3 regions of the Bacillus sp. TCT6 genome follow, and region 2 is predicted to be linked to each of the others. Evidence: riboswitches for the same ligand, from Rfam matches in the RefSeq annotation. Region 2 holds a riboswitch; each other region holds the start of a gene.
The links. A riboswitch is a leader RNA that binds a small molecule or an ion and turns the genes downstream of it on or off. The one in region 2 is predicted to bind lysine.
Positions count from the first base shown of each region.

Region 1: another riboswitch for lysine. It lies ahead of AC0ONG_RS07485 (aspartate kinase); the one in region 2 lies ahead of lysA (diaminopimelate decarboxylase).
Region 3: another riboswitch for lysine. It lies ahead of AC0ONG_RS13790 (amino acid permease); the one in region 2 lies ahead of lysA (diaminopimelate decarboxylase).

Region 1 is NZ_JBVYHX010000001.1:1,459,575-1,462,863, reverse strand. It holds gene AC0ONG_RS07495 (DUF4166 domain-containing protein) at 1-193, opposite strand, end outside; gene AC0ONG_RS07490 (DoxX-like family protein) at 198-1,106, opposite strand; lysine riboswitch at 1,300-1,486, shown strand; gene AC0ONG_RS07485 (aspartate kinase) at 1,690-2,919, shown strand; gene AC0ONG_RS07480 (VOC family protein) at 3,149-3,289, shown strand, end outside.
Region 2 is NZ_JBVYHX010000001.1:1,136,988-1,140,276, forward strand. It holds gene AC0ONG_RS05780 (LTA synthase family protein) at 1-763, opposite strand, end outside; gene AC0ONG_RS05785 (DUF3888 domain-containing protein) at 1,017-1,412, shown strand; lysine riboswitch at 1,502-1,683, shown strand; gene lysA (diaminopimelate decarboxylase) at 1,864-3,180, shown strand.
Region 3 is NZ_JBVYHX010000001.1:2,689,464-2,692,752, forward strand. It holds gene AC0ONG_RS13780 (sulfite exporter TauE/SafE family protein) at 1-220, shown strand, start outside; gene AC0ONG_RS13785 (GNAT family N-acetyltransferase) at 260-709, opposite strand; lysine riboswitch at 1,031-1,222, shown strand; gene AC0ONG_RS13790 (amino acid permease) at 1,335-2,801, shown strand; gene AC0ONG_RS13795 (iron-sulfur cluster biosynthesis family protein) at 2,915-3,220, shown strand; partial or broken gene AC0ONG_RS13800 (hypothetical protein) at 3,254-3,289, shown strand, end outside.

The sequences.
Region 1 (3,289 bases), 320 kb from region 2:
GTTCCGAGAAAAATATTCGAAACTTCGATGCAATTTTTAATATGAATTTTACGAAAAAAGAACCACCGTAAATTTCATCCATCTTTCCTTCCCCTGTAAAACTATTTTCTTCTGTAATCGCATAACGCTTCTGCAATTCAGGATGAAGATTTTTATAGATATCCCCTAATAATCGTTCATACATATTAGCCATACACTTATCCCTTTCTCGTCCTCTTGCAATTTTTCGCGCTTGGTAAATCGAAACTATTTATATAACCGACAATTGATAACCCCATTAAAAGAACATTTAATGTAATCGGATTAAACGGTCCTGTAAAGCTTGCGATATTCGTAAATCCTGCCGCTAACGTTAAAACTAGTAATACAATAATATGCAGTATAAATAATTTTCGTTTTGTTAGTGGCAACAGCCATACGACACCGAAAATTATTTCTAACCCCCCAATTATTTTAAGTATACATACACTACTTTCATTTGAACCGATTAATAAAGAAAGCATCTTTACTTCTTCTGAATGAGTAAACAGTAGTTTTGGCACTATCCCTTGATATATCCATACAAAAGCAAATAAAGAACATACGAGCCAATACGTCATTGTTCTTCTAATTAGTAACCTAGGATGAAGCCCCTTTTCTAACCATAATTTTAAGGCATCAAAACTCCAAGCAGTCGCCCAACCTAATAACGGACGAAAAATATAGGAATCTATTACATTTCCTATACGACCAAATCTTGTATCATAATCATATTGTGTCTCAAAATGGATGTATTCTTTATTGGGCGTATACTTCCAATAACCACGTCCTATTTGAATAAGAGATAATGTATTATCCGTCCAAAATTTTAAAGAAGAAATTCTTTCACCAGTTTCTTTTCTTATTTCACCTATTGATTCCCCTTCTCCAACTATTTCAAGCCCAAATCCAATCTTTGTTTTATACAAAAACTTCTGTGGTTCTCCTTCTTTTTTCTCTAAATACGAAATTTCAGTAAAGCGAGCATCCCACTCTGTATGTATATCTGGTTCTTGCGTATATTCCCATAATTTTTCCATCGTCGTGTTCATTTTTGTCGCAACATAAATAGGCTGTTTCCTTTTCATTCTCCCCACCTCCTATGCACTATAAGTTTAATGTACATGCAATGAATTTATTTTGCTACATTTTTCACAAACTTCCTCATAAAAAAGAAAGAATTTTTAAAATATATATAAAACACTTGATTCCACGAAAAATTTAAATTATTATAAAACAAATGTTACCAACAACTTCATAAATCAAACACTCTCGCCTAAAACGTGAGATAGAGGTTGCGATACTTATGAGTATTCTAATGGAGACACAGAGATGTCTATGAACTTAGATGAAAGGAAGTATTGCCGAAATTGATAAATTTCTCTGCATTTATCAATTGGGGCTGTTTTCGAATAGAAACAGAACTGTCATATGTACAGACGTGTACGTATGAAGAGCTATCTACAAAAAAGAGATATCATTTTTTTATGATATTCCTTTTTTGGCGGTTTTTTTATTAGCTCCGTTTTCTGTTTCCCTTTTCCTGTAACAGCACCATCCTCACTTATTTGAGATGGTGTTTTTTGTTTGTCTTTCTGGTAACTACAGGAGTATTGGGATTTATATATTTCCTAATCTATTCTTAAAAATAGACGAAAGAAGGAATTTGTAATGGAAACAATTGTTCAAAAATTTGGTGGCACTTCTGTCGGAAGCGTCGAACGCATTCAACATGTAGCAAATTTAATTATTGAAGAATATGAACGAGGTCATAGCATTGTCTCTGTCGTTTCAGCAATGGGAAAAAGCACAGATGAACTTGTCGCACTCGCTAACGCTATCACAGAAAATCCAAGTAAACGTGAAATGGATATGCTTCTATCTACAGGAGAACAAGTAACTATTTCATTATTAACAATGGCACTGCAAGCAAAAGGCTATCATGCAATTTCATTAACAGGGTGGCAAGCAGGTATTACGACAGAATCTGTACATAGTAGTGCACGGATTACTGACATTCATACAGATCGTATTCAATCTTATCTTGCTGAAGGCACGATTGTTATCGTAGCTGGTTTCCAAGGTATAAGTGTAGAAAATGAAATTACAACGCTTGGCCGTGGTGGTTCTGATACGACTGCTGTCGCACTAGCCGCTGCACTTAAAGCAAAAAAATGTGATATTTATACGGATGTGACAGGCGTATATACGACGGACCCACGAGTTGTAAAAGATGCTTACAAATTAGATGAAATTTCTTATGACGAAATGTTAGAGCTTGCTAATCTCGGTGCTGGCGTATTACACCCGCGCGCTGTTGAGTTTGCTAAAAATCATAACGTAGTTTTAGAAGTTCGCTCAAGTATGGAACAAGAAAACGGAACAATTGTAAAAGGAGAATGTAACATGGAACAACAATCAATCGTTAAAGGTATTGCATTTGAGGATAACATTACACGTGTCACAATTAAAGGACTAGAACAAGGCTCGCTTTCAACAGTTTTCTCTACATTAGCAGCAGCACACATTAATGTAGATATCATCATTCAAAGTATTACAAATGAAGGAACTGTACATCTCTCCTTCTCCATTCACTCGAATGATTTAAGAGAAACTTTAAAAGTTTTGGAACAAAATCAAGAAACTCTTCACTACGAATCTGTAGAACATGAAAATCACTTAGCAAAAGTATCAATCGTAGGATCTGGCATGGTATCTAACCCTGGTGTCGCTGCAAATATGTTCACTACTTTAAAAGAAGAAAATATTCATATCAAAATGGTAAGTACATCAGAAATTAAAGTGTCTGTCGTTATTGACCGCCTTCATTTAGTAACAGGTGTTGAGGCGTTGCATCAATCATTTATGGCGAAAATTGAGCCTTTAGTGCAAATGAGCTAATTTGATATTTTCAGTAACGCTTATAAAAAAATCATATTAATCTACTTCCTTCCTATTAAATAAAATGCTGTTCGTTAACAAGATGCTATATGACATATAAAAAAACACCTTGTCACCTTTTCATATACTATGACAAGGTGTTTTTGACTGAAAGGAATTTGTAACTACTTAGTAGTATAATTATGAGGATGATTAAATAATAAACTTTTATACATAAGGAGATAAGACTATGGCAAAAAACAAATTACTACGAATGGACAATGTCAGCATCGTTGTAGAATCCCTTGATAACGCAATCTCTTTCTTCGAGGAGATTGGCTTGAACCTCGAAGGGCGAGCCACTGTCGAAGGTGAATGGGCTGGTCGCGTA
Region 2 (3,289 bases):
GTGTAGATTCCATTGAAATTAAAATTACATTTTTACCTTTTGCAGCTCCAAATAAGTTTTTATCAACTTGCTTGTCTTTTGAGTCTGTATAGTTCTTAATTTCAGAAAATCCATCGCCACTTGCAAATACACGCTCAGCTGAAGACTTGGATTGGAGTGTAATATCAAATAGATGATATGTGTATAAACCTAAATTTTTCACAACAGTTTGACGGTCAAATGAGCGTGAGAACATTTGTGGTTTATAAATAACTGATACAACAATTTGTAGTGCTAATAAAGCTGTTACACCGCTAAAGAAAGTTCGCTTCTCTGAGCGGGAAAGTGGTGTTTTGTCGCCAAATGATGGGAATTTACGCGAAATAAACATTAAAATAATTGCATCTGCAAATAAAAGTAATGTTTTGTACGTAAAGAGTTCTTTTATACTTGTCCCTAAATCAGCCATATTGTTTGTTTGGAATAAAACCGGGAAAGTAACGAAATCGTTATAGAACCCATAAAACATTGCGTTTCCAAATAAAATAAATGACAGTATAAAACTGATTCCAATTATAATTCGGTTTCGGTGCTTAGATGCAAGTAAAGCTAAGCCGAAAAATAAAAGTAACGCAGCTAGTGGATTAATAAAAAGCATGAATTCTTCAAAGAAATTATCAATTTTAATATCAAATGCTAGCTTGTACACAATATATGTTTTAATCCATAGTAAAACGACTGCAACGAGTGCAAATCGCAGTTTTGGAAACAGATGTTGTAGCATAATATACTCCTCTCCTAAAAAGCATGACAGTTCTTGTGAGTCAGTTTGCTTAACGACTCCTTTTATATATACGAACAGTCCTTTGTTATTATGATTATTATACTATGAGTATCATTATACGAAAATAAAAGGGGGTTGTGGGCTTTTTTATAATAATCGAGTAGAAAAAGATTGGTGGGAGACAATAAAACAGAATTTCTATGTATGATAATTATCGTACGTAGAAAGAATCGCGTGATATACGGAGGTTATAATGCGAAAATTATTATATTTTATAGCATGCAGTAGTGTTATACTTTTTACTTCACCGAGTGTGTCGGTAGCTCAATATGATGCACCTCTTATGGAAGATGCACTTTATTCTGTTTTATTTCCAAAAATAAATAAAGCAATTGAAAAACAATATGGAAGTTTGAAACCTTATCAATGTCCTAAAATTATTAGTTTAAAAAAAGTGTATAGCGGTACATATTTATTTCAAGCAAGTATTGAAGTGACAAAGTATGAACGTGTTGCTGGGAAAATTGCTCCACCATTTGAGAAGGTAACGATTACATTTAATAACGAAGAAGGCGAATGGGAAGTGACAAAGATTTCAGTAAAGCGCTTACCAAACGATACAAAATTAAACTGTAAAAAAACAATATAAAAAATTGTTTGACAAATAAAATGGTCCTTTGGTATTGTTAATAGCAACAATTAGATGTTTGAAAATTAAATAGACTTACCTCATCTACTCTCAAAGGTAGAGGCCGCGATAGGAAAGAGTAAGCTATGGGAGATTTAATGGAATCTGTGATCATAGGTTGAAAGGGACTATTGCCGAAATATAAGAATAACCATCTTATTCATATATTGGGACTACATTGAATAAATGTAGTACTGTCATAAGATTTATTTTATGGAGAGCTATTTGGAGATGTTGATGCGGTTTCTTATTTTGAGGAGATAACAACTCGTTTATTTTTTCAATATATATTTTTCCTAATAAGAAACGCGTGTGAACATTGTTCCGCGCGTTTTTTGTCTATCTAAAAGCGTGCTGCAATGAATAGAAGATTGGGGTTATGAGTTTTAGAGGAAATAAGGGAGGAATTTAAATGTATTTACACGGCACAAGCCGAATTAATGGGCAAGGACACTTAGAAATTGGAGGGTGCGATACGACGCAGCTAGCAAAGCAATACGGAACACCACTTTATGTATATGATGAAGAGTCTATTCGAGGAAAATGCCGAGCGTTTCATCGTGCTTTTAAAGAAAGTGGTTTCTCTTATCAAGTAGCATATGCAAGCAAGGCGTTCTTGTGCATGGAGATGTGCCGAGTAGCTCGTGAAGAGAATATGTCATTAGACGTTGTTTCTGGGGGAGAATTATATACTGCGCTCCAAGCAGGATTTCCAGCATCACGTATTCATTTTCATGGAAATAATAAAACAGAAGAAGAGATAGTGATGGCTCTTCAGGCGAATATTGGTTGTTTTGTCGTAGATAATTTCTTTGAATTAGAAATTTTACACGATTTAGCGATGCAACATGGAAAATTTGTGAACATATTAATTCGTGTAACGCCTGGAGTAGAGGCGCACACACATGAATATATTACAACAGGCCAAGATGATTCGAAATTTGGATTTGGCGTTTCAAACGGTCAAGCGATGCAGGCAATTGGATTTGCTTTACAAAAATCAAATTATAATGTGCTAGGGATTCATTCACATATCGGATCGCAAATATTTGAAACAGCTGGTTTTGTTCGAGCAATTGAAGTTCTTCGCCAATTTTTAGAAGAAGTGAGAGAGCAAACAAACTATGTAGTAAAAGTGTTAAATGTAGGCGGGGGATTTGGAATACGCTACACAGAGTCGGATACACCATTAACTCTTGAGACATATGTGCGAGCTGTAACAAGTGCAGTGAGAGAACAATTTACTGTATGTGAATATCCATTGCCAGAAATATGGATTGAACCAGGCCGTAGCATTGTAGGTGATGCTGGGACAACAATTTATACAGTTGGATCTGTGAAAGATATTCCTGGTATTCGGAAATATGTATCAGTCGATGGTGGAATGACAGATAATTTAAGACCTGCTTTATATAGTGCGCGTTATGAAGCAATGTTAGCGAATCGAGGGAATGATGAGAATGAGGAACTCGTTTCGATTGCTGGGAAATGCTGTGAGAGTGGAGATATGTTGATTTGGGATATTCATTTACCAAAAGTCGCTTCTGCTGATTTACTAGCAGTTTCCTGTACAGGAGCCTACGGGTATTCGATGGCGAATAATTACAATCGGATTCGAAGACCAGCCGTGGTCTTTGCAAAAGGCGGAACATCGCAAGTAGTTGTGGAACGCGAAACATATGAAAATATTATTGGGAACGATCGCATACGTATTAAAGAGCTTGTCTAAATAGAAAAGGAGTTGTTCGGATGGGCAATTCCTTTTTTGTAAAATAAAATAATTAAAATATATCGGAAAACTAGGATTGAAAAAAATCAGAATTGTGATAAAATACAAA
Region 3 (3,289 bases), 1.6 Mb from region 2:
ACATTTACTTGGGGTATTAGTTGGTGGTCTTATTATCTTTACGAATATACGTACACTGCTGACTACATTTAAAGTGGATCCAACTATTATTTCACTTTCTTACGTGGCAGTTGGTCTTGTCGTTATTATTTCTATTTTCATTGCTGTTCGCAATCATTCCAAGCGTTCTAACGCATCGACAGCCGGATATCCGAATGATCAAAAACAAATGCTACCATAACGATAAAAATACCGCCCGATATACTTCGAGCGGTATTTTTTATTTTTCTATTTTCCAATTAATCATCGTTTCTGTAGCATTTACTCTCTTCATATGTAACTTTTCTAAAACACGAATCGAACTATAGTTATCTAGGATTGTCTCTGCAATTATTGTTTCTACCTCTCCTGTTTTGAAAGCCCAATCGATTAGTTCTCTTACAGCTTCTGTTGCATAGCCCTGATTCCAATATTTCTCAATAAATCCATAGCCAATTTCTACTGTTTGATTCTCGTTTGGTTTCCCTTTAAACCCAATATCACCTAAAACGCTATCATCTTCTTTCCGAAGAACATACCACGCGCCCCATGGTAATATAGCTGCATCTTGTTTTACATTCTTTACATGCCCTACAATATGCGGACCGCTATTGTATCCTTGCTCGTTAGCAATTTGAATCCTCTCTTCTGTACACGGCACTATATAGAGCCTTTCTGTTTCTAATTTCATATTGATTTCCCCTTTTTACTTAAACGTTACTCTAATTATAACAAATAATATGACTTTATCATGAATGTCGAATTATATTTTTCTGAATTTTCTTTTTATTTAGAGGGTTTTTCAATATTTTTTGCGAAACATTTGTATAACAATTTTTTCTTTGCTTATTGCTACATAATAATAGGTTCGGGTGGAGTTTTGCAAGCGTTTCCTATACAATAACCGATATTTTTTGACTTTTCCTAACAAAATATCTTGCAATATATTCAGAAAGTCATTACAATTGCCATATATTAAAAATCTTAGCAATATATCAAATCCTCATCAATCCGATGAGGTAGAGGTTGCGACTTTTATGAGTAAAACGGACGAGACACAGAGAATGTCACCAACTCCGTTTGAAAGGAAAGGTTGCCGAAGTTTATATTTCTTCTCTGGAAATATGAGCTGGGGCTGTCTCCGAAAGGAACAGAACTGTCACGTTTACAAATTACCGTGTAAACGTGGGGTGCTATCTTAACGGAAGGGTATGATGGGGTGGTTATTTGTGAAACGTTCCGCCAAATTCCTTTGGCGGTTTTTTGTATTTTTCTCCCCCGCTCCTTCCTAACCTACAAGAAAAGGAGTGTTGAACATGAATAGCGCAACAAATCAATCTACCTCTAAAACGCAAACTACACAAGGACAAGGTGAATTAAAACGCGGATTAAAATCTCGTCACCTTACGATGATTTCTCTCGGTGGTACAATTGGTACCGGACTATTTCTTGCCAGCGGTGGTGTCATCCATACAGCTGGACCTGGTGGCGCATTAATTGCATACGCCGCAATTGGAATTATGGTTTATTTTTTAATGACAAGCTTAGCTGAACTTGCAGCTTACATGCCTGTTACTGGATCTTTTAGTACGTATGCAACAAAATTTGTTGATCCATCACTTGGCTTTGCACTTGGATGGAACTATTGGTATAACTGGGCAATTACGATTGCTGCTGAACTTGCAGCTGTAACATTAATTATGAAATTTTGGTTCCCAGATACTCCTTCTCTTATTTGGAGTGGATTATGTTTAGCTATTATTTTCCTTTTAAACTATTTATCTGTTAAAGGGTTTGGTGAATCTGAATATTGGTTCGCACTTATTAAAGTAGTTACTATTATTATCTTTTTAATTGTTGGTTTCATGATGATTTTCGGAATTATGGGCGGCGAAACTGTTGGATTTAAAAACTTCACAGTTGCAGATGCACCATTTAACGGCGGTATCATGGCAATTATCGGTGTATTTATGGCAGCTGGTTTCTCCTTCCAAGGAACTGAATTATTAGGAGTAGCTGCTGGTGAAACATCTGATCCAGAACGTAATATCCCAAAAGCAATTCGTTCAATCTTTTGGCGTATTCTTTTATTCTATATCCTTGCGATTCTCGTTATCGGTTTACTAATTCCTTATACAACTGAAAGCCTTGCTGCAAGTGATGTAACAGTAAGTCCGTTTACACTTATTTTTGAAAAAGCGGGCGTTGCCTTTGCTGCTTCTGTTATGAACGCTGTTATTTTAACTGCTGTACTATCTGCTGGTAACTCTGGTATGTATGCATCAACTCGTATGCTTTGGGATTTAGCTCGCCAAGGAAAAGCACCAAAGTTTCTTGGTAAATTAGATAGCCGCGGTGTACCTGTTAACGCATTAATCGTAACGTCAATTGTTGGTAGTATTGCTTTCATTGCTTCTTTATTCGGTGACGGTGTTGTATACATTTGGTTATTAAACGCATCTGGAATGTCTGGTTTTATCGCATGGGTCGGAATTGCAATTAGTCATTACCGTTTCCGTAAAGCATATATCGCACAAGGAAAAGATTTAAAAGACTTACCATATAGAGCAAAATGGTTCCCATTCGGTCCAATCTTCGCATTTACACTTTGTATCATCGTAATTTTAGGACAAAACTACGGCGCATTTATGGGTGAAGCAATTGATTGGAACGGTGTACTCGTTTCTTACATCGGTTTACCACTCTTCTTAGTACTATGGTTAGGTTATAAATTTACGAAAAAAACAAAAGTGATTCCACTTGATAAATGTGAACTAAAATAAAGTGAAACGAGCAAACAAATTTGTTTGCTCGTTTTTTGTTGCAAACCTCTTTCCTTTATTATTGCTCCTGTTTTTGCAATAATAAAGGAAATATAAATAAAGGTTGGGATACAATGAACATTCGTATTACTGATGAAGCAAAAGCAGCTATACGTAGATTAGAACGTGAAGATAAAAAGATCGTTCGCATTAGAGGAACAATGACGAACTCTTGTAGTATTTTCGTTGATGTCGATTTAATTTGGGATACATATAACGCAGATGATGTTGTATATGAAGATGTAGAGCTTATCGTACAAATGGATTCATTCACGAAAGAATACACTGGTGATACAGTGAAACTTGATTATAAGACGACAGGTTTTAGTATTACGACTCCGAGTGAGACTTTAGTTTATGGATTGTCGATTAAAAAATAAAAATTGTTTTCATTTGACCACCGAGGTGAAAAAATGGGTAAATATGTTCCGTTAAAATTTTTATTTAAT